3 regions of the Dietzia sp. UCD-THP genome follow, and region 3 is predicted to be linked to each of the others. Evidence: predicted binding sites of a transcription regulator. Region 3 holds the regulator's gene; each other region holds the start of a gene.
What was found. The regulator LexA, encoded in region 3, represses DNA repair genes until DNA is damaged. The targets are predictions, from matches to a motif close to CGAACANNTGTTCG.
Positions count from the first base shown of each region.

Region 1: H483_RS26210 (HNH endonuclease signature motif containing protein) is a predicted target of LexA. The motif match lies at 6,033-6,046, and genes of this name have one in related genera.
Region 2: H483_RS34755 (HNH endonuclease signature motif containing protein) is a predicted target of LexA. The motif match lies at 7,250-7,263, and genes of this name have one in related genera.

Region 1 is NZ_AOSR01000062.1:9,387-19,096, forward strand. Features, by position in the region: gene H483_RS26190 (ATP-dependent helicase) at 1-1,536, shown strand, start outside; gene H483_RS26195 (cation diffusion facilitator family transporter) at 1,641-2,579, shown strand; gene H483_RS26200 (DNA-formamidopyrimidine glycosylase family protein) at 2,649-3,524, shown strand; gene H483_RS26205 (SDR family oxidoreductase) at 3,521-4,276, shown strand; gene H483_RS26210 (HNH endonuclease signature motif containing protein) at 4,281-5,975, opposite strand; gene H483_RS26215 (dihydrofolate reductase family protein) at 6,173-6,766, opposite strand; gene pgi (glucose-6-phosphate isomerase) at 6,832-8,478, opposite strand; gene H483_RS26225 (DUF5701 family protein) at 8,584-9,354, shown strand; gene H483_RS26230 (chorismate mutase) at 9,263-9,541, opposite strand; gene H483_RS26235 (sodium:alanine symporter family protein) at 9,600-9,710, shown strand, end outside.
Region 2 is NZ_KB714656.1:79,760-89,469, forward strand. Features, by position in the region: gene H483_RS34720 (creatininase family protein) at 1-449, opposite strand, end outside; gene H483_RS34725 (FAD-binding oxidoreductase) at 437-1,765, opposite strand; gene H483_RS34730 (hypothetical protein) at 1,762-2,943, opposite strand; gene H483_RS34735 (ABC transporter permease) at 3,105-4,067, opposite strand; gene H483_RS34740 (ABC transporter ATP-binding protein) at 4,067-4,831, opposite strand; gene H483_RS34745 (amidohydrolase family protein) at 4,828-6,189, opposite strand; gene H483_RS38260 (helix-turn-helix domain-containing protein) at 6,383-7,063, shown strand; gene H483_RS34755 (HNH endonuclease signature motif containing protein) at 7,412-8,950, shown strand; gene H483_RS34760 (NAD(P)-binding domain-containing protein) at 8,988-9,710, opposite strand, start outside.
Region 3 is NZ_KB714650.1:205,594-215,303, forward strand. Features, by position in the region: gene H483_RS29480 (TrkA family potassium uptake protein) at 1-481, shown strand, start outside; gene H483_RS29485 (TrkA family potassium uptake protein) at 618-1,277, shown strand; gene H483_RS29490 (hypothetical protein) at 1,334-2,092, opposite strand; gene H483_RS29495 (hypothetical protein) at 2,140-2,328, shown strand; gene hrpA (ATP-dependent RNA helicase HrpA) at 2,376-6,287, shown strand; gene H483_RS29505 (hypothetical protein) at 6,318-6,863, opposite strand; gene nrdR (transcriptional regulator NrdR) at 6,944-7,402, opposite strand; gene H483_RS29515 (hypothetical protein) at 7,517-7,879, opposite strand; gene lexA (transcriptional repressor LexA) at 8,109-8,777, shown strand; gene hflX (GTPase HflX) at 8,876-9,710, opposite strand, start outside.

The DNA of each region.
Region 1 (9,710 bases), on a different contig from region 3:
GGGCTGGGCGCGGCCGTGGCCCGCGGGGTGCTCGAGCGGTTGACCTCGGCCGGGACTCTGCTGGCCGGTGAGTTCCGCCCGGGGGCAGCGGGCCCGGAATGGTGCGACGCCGAGGTGTTGCGCCACATCCGCCGGCGCTCCCTCGCCGCGCTGCGCAGCCAGATCGAACCGGTCTCGCACACCGCGCTGGCCCGTTTCCTGCCCGGCTGGCAGAGCTTGGGGTCCGGTTTCGGTGCCAGCACCGGCTCCGAATCCGGCGTGGACGGCGTCCTCGCCGTGGTCGAGCAGCTCGACGGGCTGGCGGTACCCGCCTCCGCTCTCGAACCACTCGTCCTCGCGCCCAGAGTCCGCGATTACTCCCCGGCGATGCTGGACGAGTTGCTCGCCGGGGGAGAGGTGCTCTGGAGCGGGCGGGGCAGAGCGGGGACCCGCGACGGCTGGGTCTCCCTGCACCCGGCCGACTCCGCGGGGGCGACCCTTCCGCTCGACCGGCCGCAGCCGGAGGGCGCCGTCCACCTCGCCGTGGCCGAGTCGCTCCGCGGCGGTGCCCTGTTCTTCCGGGACATCGTGACCACGGTGAAGGAGGCGGCTGCACAGGAGTCGACCGGGGAGGTGACCATCACCGAGGCCGTCGTGCGCGACGCCCTCTGGGACCTGGTGTGGGACGGCGTGGTCACCAACGACACCCTCTCGCCGTTGCGGGCGGTCCTGTCCGGCGGTGGGTCGTCGGGGTCGGGCACCGCCCACCGCTCTCCGCGGTCCTCGGCTCGGCCGCGTCGGGCCCGCCTCGGCCGGACCTCCATGGCCCAGTTGAACGGTGCGATGGCCGCCGGTACGCGGACGCCTCCCGTGGTGGCCGGGCGCTGGTCGCTGGTTCCGGAGCCGGTCACCGACGCGACCCTGCGCGCCCACGCCTGGGCCGAGACCCTCCTGCTGCGCCACGGCGTGGTGACCCGGGGCGCGGTGGAGGCGGAGGAGATCCCGGGCGGATTCGCTGCCGTCTACAAGGTGCTGGCGCAGATGGAGGACTCGGGTCGCTGCCGCCGTGGCTACTTCGTCGAGGGGCTGGGTGCCGCCCAGTTCGCCGCCGGCAGCACCATCGACCGGCTGCGTTCCCACGATGACACCGCCGACGACGCCCACTGGCCCTCCGGCACCGACGAGCCGATCGTGCGGGTCCTCGCCGCCACCGACCCCGCCAATCCGTATGGCGCCGCTCTGCCCTGGCCACCGGCCCCGGAGGGCGGGTCGGGTCACCGCCCGGGCCGGAAGGCCGGCGCGCTCGTGGTGCTGGTCGACGGACTGTGTGTCCTGTTCGTCGAGCGCGGTGGCCGCACCGTCCTGGTACTCGATGACCGCGCCGACGCGGTCCCACTCGCCGCGACCGCGCTGGCGGCAGCGGTGAAGTCGGGGGCCGTGGGACCACTCACCGTCACCACCATCGCCGGCGACCCCGTCCACACCTCGCCCGCCGCGGCCGCCTTCGAGAACGCCGGTTTCGGGGCGACGCCGAAGGGACTCCGCCTCCGGCGGTAAGAGACGCCGCAGCCGGCGGGAAACGACGCCGCAGCCGGCATTGAGACACCCACCTAAACCGGTTAGAATATGCGCATTAATGCATATGTAGGATGGTGGTTCGAATGGGAATGGGGCACGCACACGGGGGCGACTCCCCCGGCTCCGCCCACTCCCGCACGACCGGCCACGCCGGGGCTCGCTACCGGGTGAGGTTGGCGTGCGCTTTCGTCCTGACCTCGGTGTTCTTTGTTGTCGAGTTGATCGCGGGTGTCATCTCCGGATCCCTGGCACTACTCTCCGATGCCGGCCACATGGGGGCGGACGTGGTGGCGTTGGGCGCAGTGCTCGCGGCCACGGTGATCGCATCGCGCCCGGACCGCTCCGGACGACGGACGTTCGGCCACTATCGCGTGGAGATCTTCGCCTCCGCCCTCGCGGTGCTCATCATGGGCGGCATGGGCGTGTACGTCCTGGTCGAGGCGTTCAGCCGGCTGGGGTCGGAGGCGCACGTCGCCACCGGGACCATGCTGATCGTGGGCGCGATGGGACTGGTCGTCAACGTCGTCTCGCTGCTCCTGCTGCGCGGCGGTTCATCGGAGAGCCTCGCGGTCCGCGGCGCGTATCTCGAGGTCCTGGCCGACGCCGCCGGATCGGTGGGGGTTATCGCGGCAGCGCTGCTCATCCGGGCCACCGGATCGACGGTGTGGGACCTCGTGGTGGCCGTGGCCATCGCCGCGTTCATCGTCATCCGAGCGGGGATGCTCGGTCGGCAGGTCGTCGCGGTGCTCGCCCAGCACGCGCCCGCCGGGGTCGACCCCGCTGCGGTGGAGTCCGAACTCGCGTCGGTGCCCGGTGTGGAGGAGGTGCACGACCTGCATCTGTGGACGCTGACCTCCGGAATGGATGTCGGCACGGTCCACTTGGTGGCCGCCCCCGGGGCGCTGCATGCCGGAATCCTCGACGAGGCGCGCCGCGTCCTGCGGGAAGGCCACGGAATCGAGCACGCGACAGTGCAGATCGAGACCGCCGGCGTCGTGGAGTGCCGCGCTCTGGGATGGTGAACTCGGCGGCAGACACAGCGGCCAGGCAGACACAGCGGGCAGGCAGACACAGCGGGCAGGGGGCTGACGGTGCCGGAGGGCGATTCCGTCTACAAGGCGGCCACACGGGTCGAACGGGCATTGGCCGGACGGACCCTCGACAAGTCCGAGCTGCGAGTTCCCCGGTTCGCGGCGGTGGACCTGCGGGGCAGGACCGTGGTCACCGCCCGGTCCCGCGGCAAGCACCTCTTCGTCGTCGTCGGCCCCGACACGCAGGGTCGGGACCCGGTCACCCTGCACATCCACCTGAAGATGGAGGGCCGCATCCACATTCATCGCGCGGGAGAGCGGTGGCGGTTCCCCGCGCACACCGTCCGGCTGCTGCTGCGCGCGGGCGACGTCGAGGTGGTGGGTACCGAACTCGGATTGCTACGGGCGCTGGACCCGTCCGAGGCCGACCGCGCGGTCGACCACCTCGGCCCCGACCTGTTGGCGCGGGACTGGGACCCCGATGCCAGCGTCGCGGAGGTGCTCAGACGAATTCGGGAGCGGCCCTCCCGGACGATTGGGGAGGCACTTCTGGACCAGAGGAACCTCGCCGGGATCGGCACTGTCTATCGCGCCGAGCTCTGCTTTCTGCGGGGCCTCGACCCGAGGGAGCCGGTCGAGGCGGTGCCGGATCTACGCGCAGTGGTGATCCTCGCCCGGCGGATGCTCCTCGCCAATGCCGACCGCTCCGTCCGGGTCACGACCGGGGACACGCGACGCGGGAGGGAGCTGTGGGTGTACGGGCGGGACGGCAAACCCTGCCGCAGGTGTGGAACCCAGGTGGAGACGTTCCGACTGGGTGGCCTCGCCGATCCCGATGAACCGAGCGATTCGCTCGATCGCATCGCCTACCGCTGCCCGTCGTGCCAGCCGGGGCGTGCCACACTGGGGCCATCGCCAACGGAGGAGAACCTGTGACCGACCGCACCACGATTCTGATCACCGGAGCCAGCGCAGGTCTCGGCGAGGGTATGGCCCGTCGCTGGGCTGCGCAGGGGAAGAGCCTGGCGCTGTGCGCCCGCCGCCTCGAGCGACTCGAGGAGCTGCGCGTCGAGCTGCTGGCCGCCAACCCCTCGATCACGGTGGCTGTCCGCGAACTCGACGTGGCTGATGGCGACGCGGTGGAGCGGGTGTTCGGTGAGCTCGACGCGGAGCTCGGAGGAATCGACCGCTTTGTCCTCAACGCAGGACTCGGCAAGGGAGCGTCCATCGGCACCGGCAAGGCGCACGCCAACCGTGAGACCGCGATGGTCAACGTGATCGGCACCCTCAACCAGGCCGAGGCCGCGATGGAGCTCATGCACAAGAGGGGGGAGGGGCACCTGGTGTTCATCTCGTCCGTGAGTTCCCTGCGCGGTATGCCCAAGGCGCAGAACACGTACGGCGCCACCAAGGCGTTCGTCTCTTCGCTGGCGCAGGGTCTGCACGCCGAACTCGACAGCGCCGGCAGCCGCATCAAGGTCACCGACATCCTCCCCGGATACATCCGCACCGACATCAACCGCTCGGTCAAGACCTCACTGATGACCGAGTTCGACGAGGGGGTCGACGCTCTGGTCGCGACGATCGACGCCGAGCCCACTCGTGCACTCGTCCCCGCCAAGCCCTGGAAGGCGATCGGACCCCTGTTGACGCTCCTACCGGAGAAGGTCAGCCGCAGGTTCGTCTGACCCGCTAGAAGGGCGGCGGGTTGAGGATGTCGTCGAGCAGGGCCTGGACATCGAGCTCGACCGTGCTGACGACGGGCGCGTTCCGCCGCCACCAGCGACTGTGGTCGGCCGAGCGGGCCTCCGCCGGCCTATGTGCGCGGGCGCGCTCGGCGTTCAGGCGGAGTGCTCGGCGAGACCAATACGTGGGCTCTGGACGTGTCTCACCATCCGTGGTGGCCGGGCCCGGATTGCGCTGCTGTTGTCTATCCCAGGCACGGGACTCGTTTCGGGCGCGCTCCCGGCGGTAGGCCCCGAGCGGCCCGGAGGGTCGGGTCGTCATGGTCGCCCCATCGGGGCTGATGACGGTGAGACCTCCATCGGGCTGCAGGTCGTAGATCCAGTCGGAGAAGGTCTTGAACCGGTGGTGACGCCGACACAGACACATCAGGTTGTGCTCTTCGGTCGGCCCGCCCCGGGCAGGGTCGGTGTGGTCGAACGGCCGGACATGATCGATGTCGCAGTCCTCGGCTGGAACCGCACAACCGGGGTGGCGGCAGGTGCCGTCCCGCAGCCTGATGCGGCGGGCCAACTCGGCTCCGGGCCGGTATTTCAGGGCGCGCCGGGCGTCGTCGGCGGCGCCGATCCGAGGGTCGACCTTCTCGAAACTGGCCCCGTCGCTCGTGCTCAGCATGTCCAGCAGAGCCTGAAACGCGGCCTCGCCCGTCCTGGTGAACTCCACCCGCACCCCGTCGTCGGCGGCGGCGGTGTTGTCCGCGCCGGTGTTGTCCGCGCCGGTGTTGCCGGGAGCGATCACGGTGACCTTGGGTCGCAATGGAGCTGGGGGTTGGTTCGAGCCGCCGGGCTGCTGGCTGTCGCCGCACACAAGTGACAGCAGTGCGTCCGCGCGGCGTTCGGCCTTCGAGTAGTGGTACTCCGGGGCCGAGTCCGAAGCAGAGTCCGGCTGGCCGGTCCCCTCAGCGGAGGCTGCACTCGCAGCGGCAGCGGCAGAGGCAGCAGCATCAGAGGCGGCGTGTTCGGCAGCGCGCTGGTCGATCGCCTCGGCGAGGACCGCGGCCTCTTCGGTGGCAAGGATGGCCGACACCGTGGACATGCCGTCGGCGCCCTTGTTGATGCGCAGTCCGCGGGCGCGGCTGGCATCCTCCTTGCGCTTGCGGATGCCGTCGGCGTCGTATCGGGTGATGATCGCGTCCACCGCATCGCGAACCGCTCGCGCTCCGAGGCGCTCGCCGGCCTCCATCGCGGCCAGGTAGTCGTCAACGACCTCCTGTTGCACCTGCGCCAGGACCGAGGGGTCGACGGTGGCCATCTGGCGGGCCAGCAACTCGGCGGCTCGCTGGTCCAAGCGCCCCTCGGCCAGGGCTGCGAGGACGGCGGGGTAGCGCTGGTGCAGGTCCGCGGCGAAGGAGACCATCGATTCGGCCCGCAGAGCGGAGACGGCCATCGCCGCCACAACGTACCCGGTGGCCACATCGAACGGGTCGACCACCGCGTGGCCGGGTGGGGACTCCGGGCCGGCACCCGCGTCATCGCGGCGCAGGCACTCGAGCAGTAGGTCGTAGCAGGCTGACAATCGTCGGGCAGCGGCGCGATTCTCGGCCTCCCAGCCGGCACGAGCCGAGGCGGTCAGCCTGGTCAGCGGATCGGCTCCGGAGGAGCTGACGGAAGGGCCACCCGTGAACGGGTTCTCGTCGCCGTCCATGCCGCACCCCCGTAATTCTCCGGTGTCTTCATCCTGTCGAATATGCGTTCTATACTACGCACGTATGTTCGAATCGGCAAGGGGCGTGAGCTGTCACTTTCGAGATCCGGGCAGGAAGGGATGCGAGCGTGCACGCAGGTCAGCGGTAGGACGGGGTAGGCGGCACGGTCAGCGGTCAGTGTGCGGTCGGTGTGCGGTCAGGGGATGGAGCGGGGTTCGGGGCCCACCACGTCGAAGAGCATCGCGGTGAATTGGCCATGGGCCTCGAGTTGCCGGCGGTGAAGACGGAGCCGGCGGGGCAGCAGGGGACGCCCGGAACCGAGGACGACCGGGCACTGGTGGATCCAGACCCGGTCAAGTAGTCCCCGGTCGGCGAACTGGCCTGCGAGGTCGCCACCCCCCACCACCCAGACGTCCCCGCCGTCGGCGGCATCGACAAGGAGGGGGTGCAGATCGCCGACGTCACCGGCGAAGAACTCGACCCCGTCGACGGGATCGAGATCGCGGTGGGTGACGACCCAGCTCGGCACGGTGTAGGGCCAGACGAACGGTCTGCCGTCCTTCGTGAGGTCGCGGCGGACCCACTCGAAGGTGTTGACGCCGCAGACGATCGAACCGACGCCGGAATAGAAGCGGTCGAAGCGGAGGTCGGGGAGGGTGGGGTCGGGCTTGGTCGGTGCCCCACTGGTGGGTTCTGCCTCGCCGGAGGTCGCGAACAGCCACGAGAGGCTCTCCTCGTCGTCGGCGATATACCCGTCGAGGCTGGTGGCGGTGCAGTAGACGGTGCTCATGCGGGAATGGTCGCACCGGGGTACGACAGCCCGGCTACGACAGCCCCGAGCGGAGCCGACCAGGCTCAGCGGCGACCGCGGGCCTCTCGGTAGATCTCCACGAGAGAATCCGTGGAGGAATCGAAACCGTCCCCCGGGTGCTTCTCGGCGGTCAGGGCCCGCAGGAGCTCCCCGGCCTGCGCCTTACCCAGCTCGACCCCCCACTGGTCGAACGCGTTGATGCCCAGCACGGCGGCCTGGGTGAACACCACGTGCTCGTACAGCGCGATGAGCTGGCCGAGGACCCCGGGTGAGAGCGACGGGGCGAGGATCGTAGTGGACGGCCGGTTACCGGGCATGACCTTGTGAGGCGCGAGCTCGGGGTCGACCCCCTCCGCGAGCACCTCCTCCTCTGTCTTGCCGAACGCCAGCACGCGGGACTGGGCAAAGAGGTTGGCCACGAGCATGTCGTGCATCGAGCCGGCCCCGTCCGCGGCGGGCAGGTCCGTCACCGGGCGGGCGACACCGATGAAGTCCACCGGGACCAGCTGGGTGCCCTGGTGCAGGAGCTGGAAGAAGGCGTGCTGGCCGTTTGTGCCGGGCTCGCCCCAGTAGACCTCGCCGGTGGGGTAGGAGACGTCGGAGCCGTCGAGCCGGACCGACTTGCCGAGGGACTCCATGGTGAGCTGTTGCAGGTAGGCGGGGAAGCGGAGGAGGCCCTGGGCGTAGGGGATTACGGCCTTGGACTGGGCTCCGAGGAAGCAGGTGTACCAGATGCCGAGCAGGGCCATGAGGACCGGCGCGTTGTGTTCGGGAGCCTCGGTCGCGAAGTGCAGGTCCATGGTGTGGAAGCCCTCGAGCAGCTCCACGAACGCCGCCGGGCCCGCCGTGATCATCACCGACAGGCCGATCGCCGACGACACCGAGTACCGCCCCCCGACCCAGTCCCAGAACTCGAACATGTTCTCCGCCGCGATGCCGAAGTCGGCGACCTTCTCGGTGGCCGTCGACACCGCCACGAAGTGGGACGCGATCGCGTCCTGTGACCCGAGTGCCTCGACGAAGTGTCGGCGCGCGGCATGCGCGTTGGCCATGGTCTCCTGCGTCGTGAAGGTCTTGGAGGCCACGACCACCAGAGTGGTGGCGGGGTCGACCTCGGCGAGCACGGCCGACAGGTCGGCGGGGTCCACGTTGGAGACGTATCGTGCGCGGATGCCTGCGGTCTGGAGGTGGTGCAGGGCCTTGTCGACCATTGCGGGCCCGAGGTCGGAGCCCCCGATTCCGATGTTGACCACGGTGTCGATCCGCTCGCCCGTGTGCCCGGTCCATTCGCCGGAGCGGACCCGGTCGGCGAAATCGGCCATCCGGGTGAGGACCCCGTGGACGTCGGCCACCACGTCCTGTCCGTCGACGACGAGCTCGGCGTCGGCAGGGAGACGGAGCGCGGTGTGGAGGACGGATCGGTCCTCGGTCGTGTTGATCCGGTCGCCCCGGAACATCGCGGCCCGCTGCGCCGGCAGCCGGGCGGCGTGGGCCAGCTCGGTCAGCGCGCTCATGATGTCATCGGTAATTAGGTGCTTGGACAGGTCGATGTGCAGGTCGCCCGCGGTGACCGTCATCCGGCGACCTCGCTCCGGATCGGCGGCGAACAACTCGCGGAGGGTCACCCCACCGATCATCGGTACGAGGTCCTCGATGTCCGACCACTGCGGGGTCGTGCTGATGTCCGTCATAACCGCTCCTGCCCACTGTCGCCGCCCGGGGGTCGCCCGCCGTCCGTCTGCGAGGCTAGTCGGGAATACCGCGGCCGCGCCGCCCGTTCCAGGCACGTGACCCCCATGACTTCTCACGACCACCCCTCCGTGTCAACCCAGGTGGAACGACTGGTCGAGCTGGGCGTGTCCGAGCTCGCCGGGATCACCGCCGAGCAGCTGCGGGAGCTCGCCGCGTCACTCCCCGTTGACGTGGCCGTGGGACGGCCGCTGCTGGCGATCCACCCCTCGTTCGTGCCCGCCGCGCAACTCGTGAGCCTGCTGCGACGAGAGGGGAGGGCCGGCTTCGTCGTCGTCGACATGACCGACCTCGCCGAGTTCACACCCACCGACGACCTCCGGGTGCCGGACGCCCCGCTCTACGTGGTCGGGGACGTCACACGCGACGACGACATGCTGGGGTGGACCCCGACCGACGCGCACGCCGAGTTCGCCCGGCGGGGGCGCACTCCGCTGACCATCTCCGAGGGGGTGAGCTGGCTGCTCCAGCAGCCGGGAATGCTCGAACCCGGCAGATGCTTCATGTGCATCGGGTCGCGGAAGCGCAAGGCCGACGGTGCGCTGGATGCGCGGACCCCGGCACTGTGGATCAGCGGGGGGACGGGCCGCGACGGCCGGGAGCGCAAGGGCGCCCCGAAAGTGGGCTGGTGCTGGGCGAACAACCACCACACGTGGTTGGGGTTCGCCTCCACCGCCGGACGCGTCGGGCCGGGTCTCAGCCCAGTTGACCTCAGCCCAGTCGACCTCAGCCCAGTCGACCGCGACCCAGGCGCAGGAGCATCCCCGCGAGGGTCTGCCCCTCCTGGCCGAGCGAGGAGAAGCGCTCGTAGACCTTGAGTTCACGGGTGTGGACCAGTTTGGTGCCGCCGGATTGCATCCGGGTGCGGCCGATGCGCTTGGAGATCTCGCTGCGGCGGACGATCGCGTCCAGGATCTCGGCGTCGAGCCGGTCGATCTCCAGACGGAGTTCCTGGATCTGGGCCTCGGACAGCGGATCGTCCGTGCCGGCGGGGTCGGGGTTCATGTCGTAATCATCCCACTCTCTTCCGCCGGACCCTCAGGACCGTCTAATGTTTCCGCCCGTGGACAACGTGAACACGTTTCTCGCGGACATCGGATCCGTGATCTGGGGACCCTTCGTCCTCATCCCGCTGCTGCTCGGCACCGGCCTGTTCCTCACGATCCGCCTGCGC
Region 2 (9,710 bases), on a different contig from region 3:
GCTTTACCGGCGTAGAGGAAGGTCTGCAGACCGCTGCGCCGGCGCAGTTCCCGCAGTGCCACCTCCAACAGGGCGGAGTTGCCGCCGTGGCAGTTGACAAAGAGCACGCGGCGGAACCCGCTGGCACGCAGCGCCGAGCCGAGCTCCCGCACCTGGGACAGCAGCGTGTCCGCGGTGATCCACATCGCCCCGGGGAACGAGGAGTGTTCGTCGCTCTTGGTGTAACCGAGCGCGGGCATGAGCCAGGCGTCGACCCCGGCTGCCTCCTCGACCGCGCGGGAAGCCACCGCCTCGGCCACGATGAGGTCGGTGGCCAGGGGGAGGTGGGGGCCGTGGGGCTCGATCGCACCGGCGGGGATGACCGCCACGGGATCGCCCCGGCCCACGTCCGCAGCCTCGACCGTACTGAGGTCCGCGTAGCGCCTCGCGGGCCCGATCACGCCCCCCACCGCCCGGGATTGAGCAGGCCGTAGGGGTCCGTCCGGGCCGCGAGTGCCCGCACCTCCTCGGTGCCGTGGTCCACGCGGTACTGGTGCGGGGAGTGCACCTTCACACCCAGCTCCTCCAGGACGGGCACGCCCGCGTAGGCGGCGTCCGGGTCGGTGTAGTGCCCGTTGAGCATGCCGAACATCCGCCCGTGGCCGGCCTCGAGGTGCAGGGTCCCGCCCGGGTAGACGGCCTCGACCTCGTCCAGCCGCTCCACCAGCGCGTCGCCCTGGCATTCCATGTGGAACCACGTGTCCGGCTCCGCCTTCTGCAGCCAGTGGGTGGGGTGGTTGTAGGACAGGGTCGAGACCTTGATGGACTCGTTGACCCCTGAGCGGACCGCCTCCACCACTCCCCCGGCCTCGGTGACCAGGGCGCTCACCCGCTCGACGACCGAGGCGTCGACGATCGCCCGCAGACTGGCCCGGCCGGGTGGGATGGCCTCGTCGGGCGGCAGGCACCCGGCCACGTGGGCGCCGTCCGCCGAACACAGCCGCGGGGCGGGGTCGACCCGGTGGATCCGGGGGACCACGGAGAAGGCGTCGTGGTGATCGTCGAAGCTGGCGTAGACGCACCGCCAGTCCTGCAGGGGTTCGATCCGCACGGTGGCGCGCACGATGATCCCCGCGACCCCGTAGGTGTGCACGAACGGCTGCGCGTCGTCGCCCTCCAGATGCACGATCTCGGCATCGGGGTGGGCGTAGACCACGTCGAGCGCCTCGACGAACCCCTCGTGGTTGCGGCCGTGGACGATCGTTCCCGTTCCGGCGGACCCCCCGGCGAGGAATCCCCCCAGGGTGGACTGCACGGTCGAGGGATACATCCACAGTTGCGAGCCGTCCCGCGCGAGGCGTTTCTCCAGGCTCATCATGCGCACGCCGGCCTCCGCGGTGACCGTCCCGGCCTCCGGGTCCACGTGGTCGATGCCCCGCAGGGCGGTCAGGTCCAGCACCAGCCCTCCGTGGAGCGGGACCACCTGCCCGTAGTTCCCGGTGCCCTTGCCCCGAGAGGTGATGGGGACACCGCGCCTGACCGCGGCCCGGACGACGGCGGGGACCTGCTCGACGCTCGTGGGCCGCACGACCACCTCGGGCCGCCCGATGGGCCACTGCGCACGCAGGATGGGGCTCAGGTAGGAGCCGTCCTGCGAGGCCTTGTCGAGACTGCGGTCGTCGGTGAGGACGAGATCCGGGCCGAGCAGCGCGGTCAGGTCCTCCACGAGTCCGCCCACGTCCGGGGCCGTGGCGGCCGGCTGCGTCGCCGTCTGGGTCTCGCTCACCGGGTCATCCCGATGGCCGGGTCGATGAACCGGTTGGTCGCGATGGTCTCCGGGGTGACGTCCTCGGCGATCGAGACGTCGGCGGCCTCGTAGATGCCCGAGACGAGGTCGACGATGTCGGCGAGTCGGTCTTCGTCGAAGTTCCCGATCGTCGAGTCGGGGCCGTTGCCGACGATCTCCCGGTCGAGCATGGCCTCGACGGCGAAGTCGGCCAGCTCGTCGCTGTAGACCCACCCGGTGTTGAACTGCTCGACGGCGTCGACGATCACCTCGTTGGTGCGGGCGGGGTCGGCGAAGTAGTCGACCTCGGCCTGCTGCAGGACCGGCACCAGCTGCTCGAGGCACGCGGCGTTGTCCTCGAGCTCTGCCGAGCGCACCGCCATCATGGACTTGTAGATCGGGTATCCGGTGTCGTGGAGCAGCTCGTAGGCCACGGGCTTGCCCCACTCGGCGACCTCGTTCTCGTAGATGAACGGCTCGGCGCTGGCGTAGCCCTGCTGGGCGACCGTTCCGCCCGCCGCGACGAAGTTGGACGGCGAGCCGTCGTAGCTGCCGTCGACCTGCGCGGGGTCCAGGATCCCCTCCCCGGTGAGGTAGTCCATGTACGCGTTGCCCTCGAAATACAGGACACGGGTGTCCTCGTCCTTGAGGTCGGCGATCCGCGCCACATCGGGGTAGGTCTCCGGGTCCCACATGATCATCTGCGGGTTGATGTCGAGCGGGGCGAACACCCCGATCGTCGGGTTGTTGAGGGAGTTCTGCACGGCCTGGTCCGAGTCCACGTACCCGAGCATGATGTCGGTGTCCTGGTACATCTGCGCGGTCACCTGCTGGAACCCGATTGCCGGTCCGCCGGTACGGATCTCCACGTCCACACCGGTGTACTCCCCGGAGGCGAACAGCGGACCCGAGACCGCCTTGGCCGCGGCGTCGATCGTGGGATCCGGTCCCAGGAGTTCGTACAGGTGTCCGTGTTCGGCCTCCGGGTTCCAGTCGGTCTGGACCACCACGGTGGCGGGGCAGCTCGCGCTGAGGTCCACGGCACCGATCTCACCGGTGTAGCCGGACGCGGCCTCGGTCTCGGAGTCGCCACCACCGCAGGCGGTGAGAGTGGCGGCTCCGAGGGTGCACAGGGCGGCGACGGAGAGCACGGTCCTGGTGGTGTGGGTGCGGCGCATGGGGGTCTCCTCCCGGGGACCGGATCCGGTCTCCCGTATTGACGTGATCAATATCTACAGTGAAGCGATGCTTCGTTTCGGTTGTGTTGCCGCTCGGGCAGATGTGGGTTAATGCACGGCTGTGGGTTAGTCCAGGGATCCGACTCAGGGAACGGCGGCCGTCACCGCTGGTCCTCGGCGTTGTACCACCGGCCCACCACCTTGCGGGAGAGCAGCCCGAAGGCCAGGAACACGGCCACGCCGAGCAGCGAGGCCAGCAGGATGGAGGCGAACAGCTCGGGGGACTGCAACCGGGCCCGGTAGGTGTCGATGAGGATGCCGATTCCGGGGTCGCCCTGCTTGAAGAAGAAGTCCCCGACGATCGCGCCCACCACCGACAGCCCGGCGGCGACGCGCAGCCCCTCGAACAGGGCGGGCAGCGCGGCCGGCGCCTCGAGCTTGCGCAGTACGGTCAACCGGCCGGCGTGATGGAGCCGGAAGAGACGCCGTAGCCCCGGGTCGACGGACTTGAGCCCGAACAGGGTGTTGGAGACGATCGGGAACAGGGCGATGAGCACGCAGACGAACACCCGCGCGGTGAAGCCGAATCCGAACCAGAACCCGATGAGCGGCACCAGCGCGAGAATCGGGATGCACTGCAGCACCACCGCGTAGGGGAACAGGGAGCGCTCCGCCCACGTCTCCTGGCTCATCATGATGGCCCACACCACGCCGATCACGAACGCGATCGCCAGGCCGGTCAGCGCCACCACCGTGGTCCGCCCCAGCGCGTCGAGCATGGCCTGGAGGTTGGGTCCCATGAACCCCTCGGTGATGACGACGTGGGGAGCGGGCATCAAGAACCGGCGCGAGGGTTCCAGGACCACGTAGCTGATGAAGTACCAGAGCCCCAGGACCAGGGCCAACACGACGAGCGGCCCGCCGATGCGCACCAGCGGGCCGTCCGCGGACAGTCGCGGACGCGCGCGCTTCGTCGTCGTTGTCGTTGTCGTTGTCGTTGTCGCCGACTGTGACCCCGGGTCCCCGGACCCATCGTGGGGACCATGATCCTCACCCAGTGCGTCCGACCCGGGCGCGGCCCGACCCGCCCGGAGAGCCGGCGTGGCGGTGGTGGTGTTGTCCATCAGTGTGCCTCCTCGAGTGCCTGGGAAACCTCGCCGACGAGGTTGATGTAGTCGGCCGAGTAGCGGACCTCGGGGTCGCGGGGGACGTCGAAGGGCACCTCGACGGAGTGGATGATGCGACCGGGACGGCCGGACATCACCACCACGCGGGTGGACAGGTACACCGCCTCCGACACCGAGTGGGTGATGAAGAGGCCCGCGAAACGCTTGGCGGCGAACAACCCCAGGAGCTCGTCACCGAGTCGTTGGCGCGTGATCTCGTCGAGCGCGCCGAACGGCTCGTCGAACAGGAACAGCTCCGGCTCGAGCGTCAGCGAGCGCGCCAACGACACCCGCATCTTCATGCCGCCGGACAGCTCGCGCGGCAGGGACTGCTCGAAGCCGGACAGCCCCACGAGGTCGATCGCCTCCTGCGCCCGACGACGCCGTTCGGCCTTGCCGACCCCGTCGAGCTCGGCCAGCATCTCGACGTTCTGGGCGACGGTCCGCCACGGCAACAGCGTGGCGTCCTGGAAGACGTACCCCACGCGGTCGGTGCCGGTCTGCATGTAGCCGTCGGTGTGCTGCGCGAGGCCCGAGGCCAGGCCGAGGAGCGTGGACTTGCCGCAGCCCGAGGGCCCCACCACGCTGACGAACTCACCGGCCCCCACGCGCAGATCCACGCCCTCGAGCGCGCGGGTGCCGTTGGGGTAGGTCACGCCGACGTCGGAGAAACCGAGGATCTCGGCACCCGGCCGCAGGACGGGGCGGGATGGGGTCGTCATGGTGCCTCCTGGAGGTCGGGAGAGTGGGCCTGGGTGAGAAAGGGGTCGACGACGACGGACGCCGTCGCGGACACGACGCGGCCCGCGCGCAGCACGATCCGGTCCACGGGGGCGTCGGCGATCACGTCATCGAGCCCGCCCGCGCGCACGAGCAGCAGATCCGCGCGATGGCCGGGAACGGGGCCGGCGGGCGGCAGGCCCATGACCTCGCGGGCGCCGTCGGTGACCAGGTGCCATGCGGTGTCCATGTCCAGATGGGCGGCGACGACGAGCAGCATCGCGGTCTCCACCGCGTCGGACCGGCCGACCGGGTTGAACGGGTCGCGCACGTTGTCCGCACCCGCACCCACGGTGACGCCGCCGTCCAGCAACCCCTGCACCGGAGGCAGTCCGCGGGGCGTGGACGTGCACTCCGCCCGCCCCTGCAGGTAGAGGTTCGTGATGGGCAGGGTCACCACCCCTACCCCCGCCTCGCACAGCGCCTCTGCGGCCGATGCCTGGCCGAGGGCGTCCATCGCGCCGATCCGGCAGCAGTGGCCGGCGGTCCGGATGCGACCGGGCTCCCACGAGGCGACCCGGTCGGTGAAGGTCGTGAGCATCGCGTGGTCGCCGTCGAGGAACTCGTTGACGTGCAGGTCCACACCCACTCCCAGTTCCTCGGCCAGATCGATCAGTCGGTGCGTCTCGGCGACACTGTCCGGGGCGATGTGGGGGGCGCCGCCGATGAGGTCGGCCCCGGCCTCGAGGGCCGCGCGGACGCGGTCGGCGGGATCCTCGTCGCCCACCATCGCGGCGATCTGCAGGTCCACCTGGTCCGCGAGCTCGCCACGCACCCGGACCAGCGCCCGGATCCCGCGCAGGGGGTCACCGTCGTCATGGAGGTCGACGTGGGTGCGTACCGCCGTGGTGCCACTGGCGACCAGTCGGCGGGCCGCCGCCAGCGCCCGCTCGTGGATCTCGTCCTCGTCGACGGTGGCGGAGAAGGCCCGCCAGGCGTCGATCGCCGCACCGAGGTCGCACCCCGGCGGTCTGGTCGCGCCCCAGCTCAGGGCCTTGTCCAGGTGCGCGTGGGGTTCCGCCGGCGCCGTCAGTGCCAGATAACCGCGACCGTCGATCACCGCCGGGCCCGGGTTCGCGAGGTCCGGGAGGCCGGCGCCGCCCACCTCGGTGACGGCGACGACCACACCACCCTCGATGTCCACATCGACCACCCGGCCGTCGGGCAACCCGACCCCGGTGATCCGGTCGACCTGCCTCGGGGCTGCGGTATGAGCCCTCGCGGCGGGGCCGTCCGGCCTCGCATCAGGGGTGCCGCGGCTCGGCGCCCCGTCACCACGCTGGCGTGTGAGTGTGTCCACTGACTGGGTTCTCCTGCTCTGCCGGACCGGCCCCGACCGGGTCGGTATGGTGTCCTTGCGCTTTCGATCAGGACGCGGGATATTGACCTCGTCAATACAGATCAGTGTCACGGGCGGGTGTTTCGGCCGGATTACCCCGCCGGATCTGGCCTGTAACCGCTCGCAGAGCGCTCACGGAGAACGGGAGGCACCGGTGTCGGGACTTCGCGAAGACGGACTGACGCGCCTGGGTTCCCGCATCCGGCACCACCGCCAGCAGCTGGGCCTGACCCTCGTGGAGGTGGCGGGTCAGGCCGGCATCTCCCAACCCTTCCTCAGCCAGATCGAGCGAGGTAAAGCCGCCCCGAGCATGTCGACCCTCGAGGGTCTCGCGCACGCGCTGGGCACCACCCAGGCGCACCTGCTGGAAGCGGTCGACGCCGTCGACCAGCCACCAGGACGCCCCACGACGACCGGCCCGGCAGCATCGGGCGGCGACGGGACGACTGCCGACGCAGCGACGACCGCAGCCGACGCGGCGACGACCGCCGGCGGCGTGACGTCCACTCAGGTCGACATTCGTCGCGCGTCGGAGGGCGCCATCCTCACCCGCGCGGAGGGCACGGTCGGGGGCCACACCCGACTACTGCCGGGCGGGCCGAACGACACGCAGTTCCTCGAGTTCGTGGAGACCAATCACGTCCCGGGACGGTTCTTCGAACACCCCGGTCGCGAATGGATCTACGTCACCCGTGGCACCGTCCTGCTCGAGGTGGGCGGATCACTCAGCAGGCTCGAGCCGGGGGACGTGGCGCGGTACGACGGGACACTCCCCCACCGCTGGTACGTGCCCGAGGGCGGCACGGCGTGCCTGATCGTGGTGCGGCCGGGCTGAGGCGTCGGACCACCCGTCGCCCGCCGCTGGATGTCGGCAGCCACCCCTCGAACCCCCCTCTGCCCCATCCCGCCCCCCTCCTTCGCGGACCCAGCACCCTTCTGACCTGCGGTGCCCTGCGGGGGCCGAGCAGGGCACCGCAGGTCAGGAGGGCCGGCCACTCCGCCAGGACAGCATGTCGTACCTCGAACATACGATCGAATCATGACCTCGCCTCCACCTCACCCGTCCGACGACACTGCGACACGTGACCACACCGCGTCACGAGACACCGCCGCGCCACGAGACACCGCCGCGCCACGAAACACCACCGCGCCACGTGACAACGCCGACCCTCCCGACACACTGGTGCCACCTCCCGGATTCACCGCTACGACGGGGCCGGCACTGCCCGTGCTGGTACCCGAGGCGTTCGCCCGGTGGGACCCCGGTCAGCAACGCGGCTACCTCACCCAACGAACGATCTACGCGGCCGAGGGGCGGACCGTCGCCTACGCCTACGATTGTGTCCGGTCGGCCACCGACGGGTTCGCCACCGAGGACGCCCTCCACCGCGACCCGTGGGAGGCGGCGGCCACGATGATCGGCGCCTCCATGGCGCTCTCCCGTCACGGGGCATCCCGCCTGGTGACCACCGCGGTCGAGCTGACCGAGCGACTTCCACGCACCGCGGCGCTCCTGGCGACGGGATGGATAGGGATCCTCGCCGCCCACACCATCGCCGAGGAGACAGCCCTGGTGGCCGATCACCTCATGCCCGACGTAGACCGCCGTATCAGCGAGGGGCTGGCTCCCACCAGGCGCCGGACCCACCCGCCGCGGCTGGGGCCGCTTCGCAAGATGCTCCTCAAGACCATCTCCGCCTGCGATCCGCTGGGTGCTGACGCCCGCGCCGAACAGTCCCGTCGCGGTCAGGACGTGGAACTGGTGCCCATCCGCGACGACCGGGCGATCATCACGGCCACGCTCACCGCCGAGGACGCACTGGAGATCGCGGACCGTGTGGAGGAGCTCGCCCGCACCGCACCGGTGGGCGATCCGCGAACGCTCGGCCAACTCCGAGCGGCCGGATTGCTCGCGCTCAGCCGTGGGTGGAGTTGCCTGCCCGACCCGCGAGGAGAACACCCCGGCGACCCGGAGGCCCGGTCCGCGGCGCGTCGGGTGGTCCTCCACGCCTACGACGACGGCAGCCCGCTCAACCGTGGGATCTCCCTCGCCGGATACGGTCCGATCTCCGGGCACACCGCCGACGAACTGCAGCGCGAAGTCAGCCACCGCGTCCACGAGCTCTCCGAACTCTCGGATCCCGATACCGCCGCCGCCCGACGCCACGCCCCGTCCGAGGCCCTGGCCCACTTCTGCCGTGGACGCGACGGCACCTGTGTGTTCCCCGGTTGCCAGACACCGGCCGAGAAGTCCGACCTCGACCACATCATCCCCTTTGACCATGACCTTCCCGAACGCGGCGGGCACACGACCTGTGACGACCTCGGGAGCCTCTGCCGTTTCCACCACAGGCTCAAGACCGACGGAGTGTGGGCCTACTACCGGGACACCGACGGTTCCTATGTGTGGATCCACGGTCCCCACCATCCGGACAGAGACCCCGGAACCCGTATCACGACGTATCCCACGGGCCCTCTCTCAGACCACGCCGCTCCCCGACGACCCGAGGCGAGCCGGCGTCAGCAGGAGGCCGCCGAGGCAGGCGCGACCGGCAGCGGATGTGCGGAATCCCGGAGACGTCCGCACCTGTGGCACCGGCGTGATGCCGAACGACACACTCTCCGCGCGCAGGCGCGACGCCGGCGACACGCTCCACCGCCCGGTCCGGTGGAACCCTCGGCGCCCTCGACCACGGGGCCTGAGGACGAGCCCCCGTTCTGATGAGCGCAGTCTGATGAGCGCAGCGACACTCGCGCGGTCAGAACCGCGAGCTCGTCGGATACCACCCGTCGGATGCGTCGTGCGGGCCGACGGAGCGGACCTCGATGTGCTCGAAGGATGCGAAGTCCCCGGCGAGTCGGCCCCAGTTCTCCCGGGTGATCGCGGTGGTGATCGTCGAGGCGATCCGCCCGATACCGCCGTAGATGCCGGAGAGCTGGTTCCCGGTCACGCCCATGGACGCGCGGGCGCCGGTCGAGAAATGGTGCAACCGGGAGAGCCACGGGGCGGTGCCCGGGTCTCGCTCGGTGAACTCGAACCCGGGACCCAGATAGGGACTCAGGCCTGCCGGGTGGTCCACCGCGGGCGGGTGACGGTCGGACCACAGCGCGATGTCGTCGACGAACTCGACGAGTTCCGGACGCAACCGCAGGTCCACCGTGTATCCGGTCGCGGCCAGGACCACGTCGGCGTGGAACCGCCCCCTGTCGGTGTCGATCGCGATCTCCTGCCCCCCGGCGTCGGTGGAGACCATCGACACCGCGTTCCACCCGCAACCGGTGTGCAGTGCGAAGCGGGAGTGGGCGAAGCAGCGCCACACCGAGTGCTGGGTGGGCGGCTGCGGGAGGCCACCGGACATCACGCCGAACTCCCACTTGGCGTCGTCGTCGAGGTCATAGAAGCGTTCCTGCATGCCCGGGAATTCCATCCACCGCAGCGGGTTGGACGCCGGGAGGGTCTCCCGTCGCACGAAGACGTGCGC
Region 3 (9,710 bases):
CGGGCTCCACGGCGCCGACGCGTTCGCGGCGGTCTCCTCCGGGGACAACTCCAACATCATCGCCGCGAGGGTGGCCCGCGAGACCTACGGCGTCGAGCGGGTGATCGCCAGGATCTACGACGCCGGACGCGCCGAGGTCTACGAGCGGTTGGGAATCCCCACCGTCGCGACTGTGCCCTGGGCGACCGGCCGCCTCATCAGATACATCACATCCGGTTCGAGCCCGGTGGTCTGGCGCGATCAGACCGGCGAGGTCTCGCTGGTCGCGGTGGTCCCTCCCCCGGTGTGGGTCGGGGCCACCCTCGCCTCTCTCGCCGGGTCCGTCGGTGGCACCGCGGTCGCGCTCACCCGCTTCGGCGAGTGCCGGGTCCCCGATGGCGGCACGCTCGCCCAGGCGGAGGACCTGATCCACCTGGCCGTACCCTCCGCCGTGGTGGGCGATCTCGACGACATCGTGAAGCGAGGACCAGCTGATGACTGACCGGCCCGTCGGCAGCGACCCGGTTGCCGGGGACGCAGTCCCGGGGCCCCCGGTCCCGGGGGGCCCGGTCCCCGATTACGCGGACGGCGCGGGCCTGTTGGACCGCGCCTCCACCCGCACGTTCCGCGCCTCCACCATGCGGGTGCTGGTGGCCGGCGCCGGCGTGGTGGGGCGATCGATCGCCCGCGAGCTCCTGGCCAACGACCACCACGTGACGCTCGTCGACCGACGCGCGGCGGTGTTCGACCGCGACGCGGTCACCGGTGCCCGGCAACTGGTGGGGGACGCGTGCGAGCTGAGCGTCCTCGACCGGCTCCGGGCGGAGGAGTCCGACGTGGTGGTCGCGGCCACCGGCGACGACAAGGTGAACCTGGTCGTGAGCCTGCTGGCCAAGACGGAGTTCGCCGTTCCCCGGGTGGTCGCTCGCGTCAACGACCCGCGGAACGAGTGGCTGTTCGACGACCGCTGGGGGGTCGACGTGGCCGTCTCCACCCCCCGGCTCATGGTCTCTGTGGTCGAGGAGGCCGTCGCCGTCGGGGACGTCGTGCGGCTGATGACCCTGCGTCGCGGCGGGGTCAACCTGGTGAGCGTGACGCTGCCGGACCAGACCCCCCTCGCGGGCAGACCCGTCTCCCGCGTCCGGCTCCCCCGCGACGCGGCGCTGGTGGCCATCCTCCGGGGAGGCAGGGTGATCACTCCCGAACCCGACGTGCCGTTCGAACCCGGTGACGAACTGCTCGTCGTGGCCCCGGAGACGGCCGAGGAGGACCTGAGCTCCGCGATCCTCGGCGGCTGACTCCCCTCGACGCCCGCTCGAGCAGCCCTGTCAGGCAGCCCTTCCGAAAACCTTGTTCAGCCGCGGTCCGCGGCCGCGGGAACGGTGACCGCGACCTCCCGCCCGTAGCCCCATCCCGGGGCGAGGGGCAGAGCGTCGCCGCTCCAGAACCGACCGGGGTCGTACCAGCTGGCGTCCCCGGCCGGCAACAGCACGCCCATCGCCTCGAGTGTCATCCCGACGACCTCGGCGCAGTAGGCGGCCTCCATGCGCAGTACCGGCCCGGTGTCGACGGTTCTGCGCCAGGGCAGACCGATGCCCCGCCTCCCCCGCGCATCGGCCTCACCGTCCCCTCGGGTCCCGGACCCCGAGTCCGCGTCGCGGTCGGATCGGTGCCGTCCCCGAGCCGCCCACCGGCCCCGGGCCCACCGGGCGGTCAAGCGCCCCGCGGACGGGAACGACACACCGTTCAGTCGGGCGATCGTCTCCAGGACCGCGTCCTCCTGCGCGTCACCGGTCTCCGGACTGATCTGCCGGAACCATGCGCGTTGTCCGTACGGCCCGGTCCAGTGACGCACCGCCGCCTCGAGATCGTGCAGTTGGACGCCGCGTTGCCTGCGACCCGTCCAGACGTCCGTCAGCGCGCGCCCCATCTCCGCGTGCCAGAGGAGCGGGGGTAGGTCGTCGAGCACGACGGCCACCCCCACGTGGTTCACGGGGGAATTGGTGAGGGTCTGGATGAGCCGGTCGGCGGTCGTGCGCCCACGGAAGAGCCAGAGGTCGCCGGTACGGGTGCGGTGGGCTGCGGCGGCGAGCGGGACGGTGTCGAGGCTCATGCCGTGATCCTGCCAGGCGACGCGGGCCCAGGACCTACCCTTGAACCATGGCACCCCGCGGACGGCAGTGGTTCAAGGTGGTCGGCGCGGCCGGAGTGGTCGGCGTGGCCGCCACCGGGATCCTCGCCGCACGGACCGAACGCCGGCGGCAGGCCTACGAGCCCGACGAGATACGGGAGCGGCTCCACCAGCGTTACACCCGCCTGCAGTCCCGCCGGGACGGCTCATCGGGCTGACACCCGGGTCTGTCGCGTCACCGGGTGGCGATACGCTGGTCCACACCATGACGACGCCCTCCGAGCCCGCCCCCGACCTGCGCCGGGCCCGGCACGATCTCCTGGTCCGGCTCGACGACGTCGGCATCCTCGACGCCCACCGGCTCCGGTCGAGGATCCGGAAGGCGCGCGCGGACCAACTGGCCGACCTGGGCGGGAGGATCGACGACGCCGCCGACCGACTGCGCCGCCGCGCCGAGTCGATCCCGACACCGGAGTACCCCGAGCACCTCCCCGTCAGCGCCCGCAAGGACGAGATCGCGGCGGCGATCCGCGACCACCAGGTCGTGGTGATCGCCGGTGAGACCGGGTCCGGCAAGACCACGCAGATCCCCAAGATCTGTCTGGAACTCGGCCGAGGCGTCCGCGGGATGATCGGTCACACCCAGCCCCGCCGTCTGGCGGCCCGGACGGTCGCCGAACGCATCGCCCAGGAGCTCGGAACGGAGCCCGGACACCTGGTCGGTTCCGCCGTGCGATTCGACGACCGCACCGGTGCCGACACGGCTGTCAAGCTCATGACCGACGGCATCCTGCTCGCCGAGATCCGGAGGGACCGGCTGCTGCGCGCCTACGACACGATCATCATCGACGAGGCGCACGAGCGCAGTCTCAACATCGACTTCCTGGTGGGCTACCTCCGGCAGATCCTGCCCAGGCGACCGGACCTCAAGGTCATCATCACCTCCGCCACGATCGACCCGGACCGCTTCGCGCGCCACTTCGCGGATTCGGCGGGCCGGCCCGCCCCTGTCATCGAGGTCTCCGGTCGCACGTTCCCGGTGGAGATCCGCTACCGGCCACTGCAGGTCGACCACGCGGACCGCACCGTCGACCTGGATCCACTGGACGCGCTCGCCGATGCCGTGGGCGAACTCCTCGCCGAAGGGGATGGCGACGTCCTCGTGTTCCTGTCCGGGGAGCGTGAGATCCGCGACGCCGAGGAGGTACTCCGGGGCCGGAGATTCAAGGGAACGGAGATCTTCCCTCTCTTCGCCCGGCTCACCACCGCCGAGCAGCACCGGGCGTTCCGTCAGCACTCGACCCGGCGCGTCGTCCTGTCGACCAACATCGCGGAGACCTCGGTGACGGTTCCGGGGATCCGGTACGTCGTGGACACCGGCGTCGCGCGGATCTCCCGCTATTCGACACGCACCAAGGTCCAGCGGCTGCCGATCGAACCCATCTCACAGGCCTCCGCCGCCCAGCGCGCGGGCCGCTGCGGACGCGTGGCCGACGGCATCTGCATCCGCCTCTACTCGGAGGACGATTTCGACTCCCGGCCGGAGTTCACCGACCCGGAGATCCTGCGCACCAATCTGGCGTCGGTCATCCTGTCGATGGCCGATCTCGACCTGGGCGCCGTGGACGACTTCCCGTTCGTCGAACCACCCGACCGCAAGGCCGTCCGGGACGGGATGACACTGCTCACCGAACTCGGTGCGCTCCGGATCGACGACGAGCGCCCGCACCTGACGAGGGTGGGTCGCGACATGGCGTCCCTCCCCCTCGATCCCCGACTGGCGCGGATGGTGGTGGAGGGACACCGCAACCGGTCGCTGGGGGACGTTCTGGTGGTGGTGGCGGCGCTGACCGTTCAGGACGTGCGGGAACGACCCGCCGAGGAGCGCGAGAAGGCGGACCAGTTCCACCGCCGGTTCGCCGACAAGTCCTCGGACTTCCTCGGTTACCTCAACCTGTGGCGCTACCTCACGGAACAGCGCCGCGAACTCTCCGGCAGCGCGTTCCGCAAGATGTGCAAGGCCGAGTATCTGCACTGGTTGCGGATCCGGGAGTGGCAGGACCTCACCGCGCAGTTGACCAGCATGTGCCGGGACCGGGGATGGCACCCACCGTCCGGTCACGCCGCAGAGGACGACCTCCACAAGGCGATCCTGTCCGGACTGCTCACCAACGTCGGGGTGAAAGACGAGGACACCAGGGAGTTCCGCGGCACCCGCGGCATCCGCTTCCAGGTGTTCCCCGGTTCCGATCTCGCCCGCAAGCCACCACGATGGCTTATGGCCTCCGAGCTGGTGGAGACCTCCAGACTGTGGGCCCGTGACGTCGCCCGCATCGACCCGGCGTGGATCGAGACCCTCGGGGAGCACCTGGTCCGGTCCCAGTACTCCGAGCCGCACTGGTCCGACGCCCAGGGCGCCGCGATGGCCTACGAGAAGGTTCTCCTCCTGGGTCTGCCAGTGGTCGAGTCGCGGCGCATCCTCCTGTCCCGGGTCGACGCATCGCTGGCCCGGGAGATGCTGGTCCGGCACGGAATCGTCGAGGGCCGGTGGTCGACCCGCATCCCGGTCCTCACGGAGAACGCCGCGGCGGTGGAGCAGGCGCGCGAACTGGAGACCCGGAGCAGGCGCCGGGGTCTGGTCATCGACGACGACGCGATGGTCGAGTTCTACCTCGAGCGACTCCCCGCCGACATCACCTCCGGGCGGCACCTGGAGTCGTGGTGGAAGAGGGAGGGACGCAAGGATCCGGACCGTCTACGACTGACGCCCGAGCGGATCCGCACCTCGGACACCGCTCCGGCCGCCTCCGAGTTCCCGCCGATCTGGAAGCAGGGAGACCGGGACTTCGAGCTCAAGTACGCGTTCGACCCGGGTGTCGACTCCGATGGCATCACCGTGCGCATCCCTCTCCCCCAGTTGTCGTCGGTCGCGACCTCCGGTTTCGAGTGGCTGGTCCCCGGCCTTCGGGAGGAGCTGTACACCGAGATGCTCCGGACTCTGCCCAAGTACCTCCGGCGTCTGTGCTCCCCGCCCGCCGAATACGCGGCCCTGCTGGCCGGGGATCTCACCCCACGCTCGGCTCCTCTCCCGGTGGCGCTCGCCGGGGCCCTCTCGGCCAGGATCGGGACGACCGTCGATCCCCGCGATTTCCATCCGGAACGCCTCCCCGACCATTTGCGCATGCGCTTCGAGGTCGTCGACGGCGACGAGGTGGTGGCCGCGGGTACCGATCTGGCCGCCCTGCGCAGCCGCCTGGTGGAGAAGGTCCGAGCAACTCTCAACTCGCGACTCGTCCCCGATGACGGGCCTCATCGGAACTGGACCGCGGACACGATCGGGGACCTGGAGACCTCGATCAGCGGGACCGTTGACGGTGTCGAGGTGACGGTCTATCCGGCGCTGCAGGTGCGCCCCGACGGCCTCCACCGGATCGCGTGCGCCACCGAGGAGGAGAGGAGAGCCGCGCAGACCGCGGCCGTGTTGACGATGATCTCGAAGGACGTGATCTCCGCGGCGTCGGTAGTCCGGGGCCGTCCGGTGGAGCAGCGCCTCGCGCTCACCCAGTATCCCCACGGCGGGGCCGACGGTCTGGTCTCGGACGCGGCCCTGGCTGCGTGTGGACGGATCGTCGCCGCACGTAAGGGAGTGCCGGTCCTCACCGTTCAGGAGTTCGAGGAGCTGCGTGCGAAGGCCAGGGCCGAAGCGCCGGCCGCCGTCTCGGCGTCGATTACCGCCGCTCTCCCGGCACTGGTTGCCGCGCGATCGGTGATGGCGCGGTTGGAGCAGGCTCCGCGTGACGTCGCAGACGACGTCCGGCCCGCGCTGGACTTCCTCGTGGGCAAGGGGTTCCTCGCGCGACACCCCGTCGAGGTCCTGCCGCAACTGGAACGTCATGTGAGAGCGATCGATCTCAGGCTCGACCTGGCGGAGAAGTCACCGTCGAGGTATCGGGAGCTCACCGCCCGGCTCGAGGAGTCGGAGGCGACCGTTGCGCAGGCGACGGCGGCACTTCGCGGGCGGCCGGGTGGGGCGAGGACGTCCCGGGATCTGCGATGGATGCTGGCGGAGTATCGCGTCGGACTCTTCGCACAGTCCCTGGGAACCTCGCGCCCTGTCTCCGCCGAGAGGATCGACAAGGCGGTGGCCGCCTCTCTCTCCCGTCGCCCCGGGCGGTGAGCCCACGACGCCCGCCGTGCGTCACCACCGTCACCAGTCCCGAGTGTCGCCCGCCCCGCGACCCTGTGTCACTCGGGCGACCCGGTCCACCCGCGCCAGCACGTACCGCTGCATCGCGACCGGGAGCAGGTGCACCAGGACACCGAGTACCACCACGATCACCGCGCTCGACCAGGCGCTCACGAACACGAGTGGGATGGCCACCAAGGCGTGAATCCCCGCGCCGACCCCGTGGGCGATCTGGCTCTGCATGGCGTCCGCGCGGATCCCCACCAGACCGGCTCGACCGCGACCGCTGTTGCCTCGTCGCCCCAGAGCGCGGTTCCACCCGACCCGATCCAGCACACGGAGGGTGGAGGGGATACCGAACAACCGGGCGCGGGGGATCGTCCGCTGCGACGTCGTGGTCACCCATCTCGGAATCACCGCTTCGGGCACGGGGCCCATGACGCCCAGGATCCCGAAGACTCCGGCCGAGAACGCCCACGGGAATACCGGGTGGTGAGGCCCGATGACAAGCCAGGCGCTCACGACGAACAGCACCGACAGCACGGCGCTCGCAACCACGCGGAGCATGGTCTGAGAGTAGAACAGGGCCGCGAAATGGGGCTCAGCGCGGCGCACCCGCGCTCGTCGATACGGCGACGAATGCTCGATCACCGGTGGGCGGCGTGTCGCTCTCGAAGAGCGATGATCTCCCTCTCGAAGTCCGCGGCAGAACTGAACTGCTTGTACACGGAGGCGAAACGCAGATAGGCGACCTCGTCTAGGTCCTGGAGAGGTCCGAGGATGGCAAGCCCGATCTCATGAGCCGGGACCTCGGAAGCCCCGCCGGCCCGGACGGCGTCCTCGACCTGCTGAGCGAGCCGCCGGAGCGCGTCCTCGTCGACCGACCTGCCCTGGCACGCACGGCGGACGCCGCGGACCACTTTGTCGCGGCTGAAACGCTCCGTCACGCCGTTGCGTTTGAGGACGGTCAACAGCGGCGTCTCAAGGGTGGTGAACCGGTGACCGCAATCGGGGCACTCGCGTCGACGCCGTATCGCCTGCCCTTCGTCGACCGACCGCGAGTCGATCACCCGAGAGTCCTCGTGGTGACATATGGGGCAGTACATTCCAGCTTCGCCATTCGTCGACCTGGTCCGAACCTGTCCACCGGCCGGAGCCGACGGCGGTGCGAGGGCGACGGGCCGCCGTCCCGGGACCATTCTAGAAGGCGATGCCGTGGGTCACGCGTAGGCGGGCCCACCCACGAGGGCCAACGCCAACAACATCAGGATTCCGAAGACGATGCCCCCGACCACCAGTGCCCAGGTCGGCACGTCGTCCACCACCGGTGCGACCGATCGCGCCTCCACTCCGCACGCCCTGACCTGACCCGTGGACGCCGGCCGCACGCTCACCCGGCGACCGGGCGCCACCGACCGCGTGGGCACCTTCCGGCCACGGTCGAGGGTGCGGGTGACGGACGGGACCTCGGCGTGGACGCGGGTACCTGCCCTAGGCGGATCGAACCGGTCGTGCGCGGCCAGGCAGACCTCTGTCCACGGGATGGACGGACGCGATCGTTGCTGTATCTCCAGGACGGTCATGACAACTCCCCACTCGATACGATGTGCGAACCCTATTCGCACACGCGTGTGCCTCATTGTGCACATCTGTTCGAACTCGAACGTGACTAGAGTTGTATCACGCGGGTCCGACAGAGTCGACACTCGCGAGCACATTTTTCGAACACCTGTGTGGCGCACCCGCCCGGGGCGACGTAGGGTGTACACAGACAGAAGACGTCGAACACCCATTCGCTGAAGGGACCGCCGCATGCCCAAACCAGACTTCGAGGCCCTGACCACACGCCAGAAGAGCGTGCTGTTGCACATCCACGACACCGTCAAGGAGAGGGGGTATCCGCCGAGCATCCGGGAGATCGGTGATGCGGTCGGCCTACAGTCGACCTCCTCCGTGGCGCATCAGCTGCGGACCCTGGAGAAGAAGGGCTTCCTGACCCGCGACCCCCACAAGCCGCGGGCGGTCGACGTTCACGGTGTCCCTGGTCAGCGATCGCGGGGGCGACGTGCACCCGCGCAGGAGGACGTGCGGCCCGGCGGAGCCGTCGAACCGGTCTACGTCCCGGTCCTGGGGCGGATCGCGGCGGGCGGTCCGATCCTCGCCGAACAGGCTGTGGAGGAGGTCTTCCCCCTCCCCTCCGACCTGGTGGGATCCGGGGACCTGTTCATGCTCAGGGTTGTCGGCGAATCGATGATCGACGCCGCGATCTGTGACGGCGACTATGTAGTGGTCCGTCGGCAGAATGTCGCCGATAACGGCGAGATCGTGGCGGCGATGATCGACGGCGAGGCCACGGTCAAGACGTTCCGCAGGGATTCGACCGGGGTGTGGCTCCTACCCCACAACCCGTCGTTCCGCCCGATCCCCGGTGAGCACGCGACGATCCTCGGAAAGGTCGTGACCGTCTTCCGCAAGCTCTGAGCCTGTGCCGATGGTGCGTCGCCTGACCTCACCCGACCGAGGCGGGCGCCTCCATCACCACGAGAGCCGGGGCGGTTCCGACCCGCACGGCGCTCTGGTCAGGCGACCCCGTCACGCTGGTCGGCGACGCGATACTCGCCGAGTTCTCCCGCCACTGAGGCGGGAAGCCGAACCTCTATCCGGGTACCGTACGTCGTGTGATCCTCGGCGATCACGGCGCCCTCCGCGTGGACGCGGGCGACCACGTCGCCCCTCGTGAAGGGGATCTCGAGCGTGACCCGGGTGTCCCCCGAGGCGACCACCTCCATGATCCGCTCGAGGAGTTCATCGAAACCCTGGCCCGTCGCCGCCGACACGAACACCGCGTCCGGTAGCGCGTGGTGCAATTCCGTAAGGACGACGGGGTCGGCCGCATCGATCTTGTTGATCACCACCAGTTCGCGCGGTCTCTGGGCGTGCTGCTCCTCCACGACGTCGTTGATGACTGTCCGGACAGCCTCGATCTGGCGTAACGGGAAGGTGTCCGATCCGTCCACCACGTGCAGGAGGAGCTCGGAATCAACGACCTCTTCCAACGTCGACCGGAACGCCTCGACGAGCTGGGTAGGGAGGTGTCGGACGAATCCGACGGTGTCGGTGAAGACCACCACACGCCCATCGGGGAGCTCGGCGCGCCGAGTCGTCGGGTCCAGGGTCGCGAACAGCGCGTTCTGGACCAGTACTCCCGCGCCGGTCAGTCGGTTGAGCAGACTCGACTTGCCGGCGTTGGTGTACCCGGCGATGGCGATCGACGGAACCGGGGTGGCGCGTCGTCGGTGCCGCTTGGTGTCGCGGGCCTGCTTCATCCCCTTGATCTCCCGGCGGAGTCTGGCGGTGCGCTCCCTGATCCGACGGCGGTCGGTCTCGATCTTCGTCTCACCGGGACCACGGAGC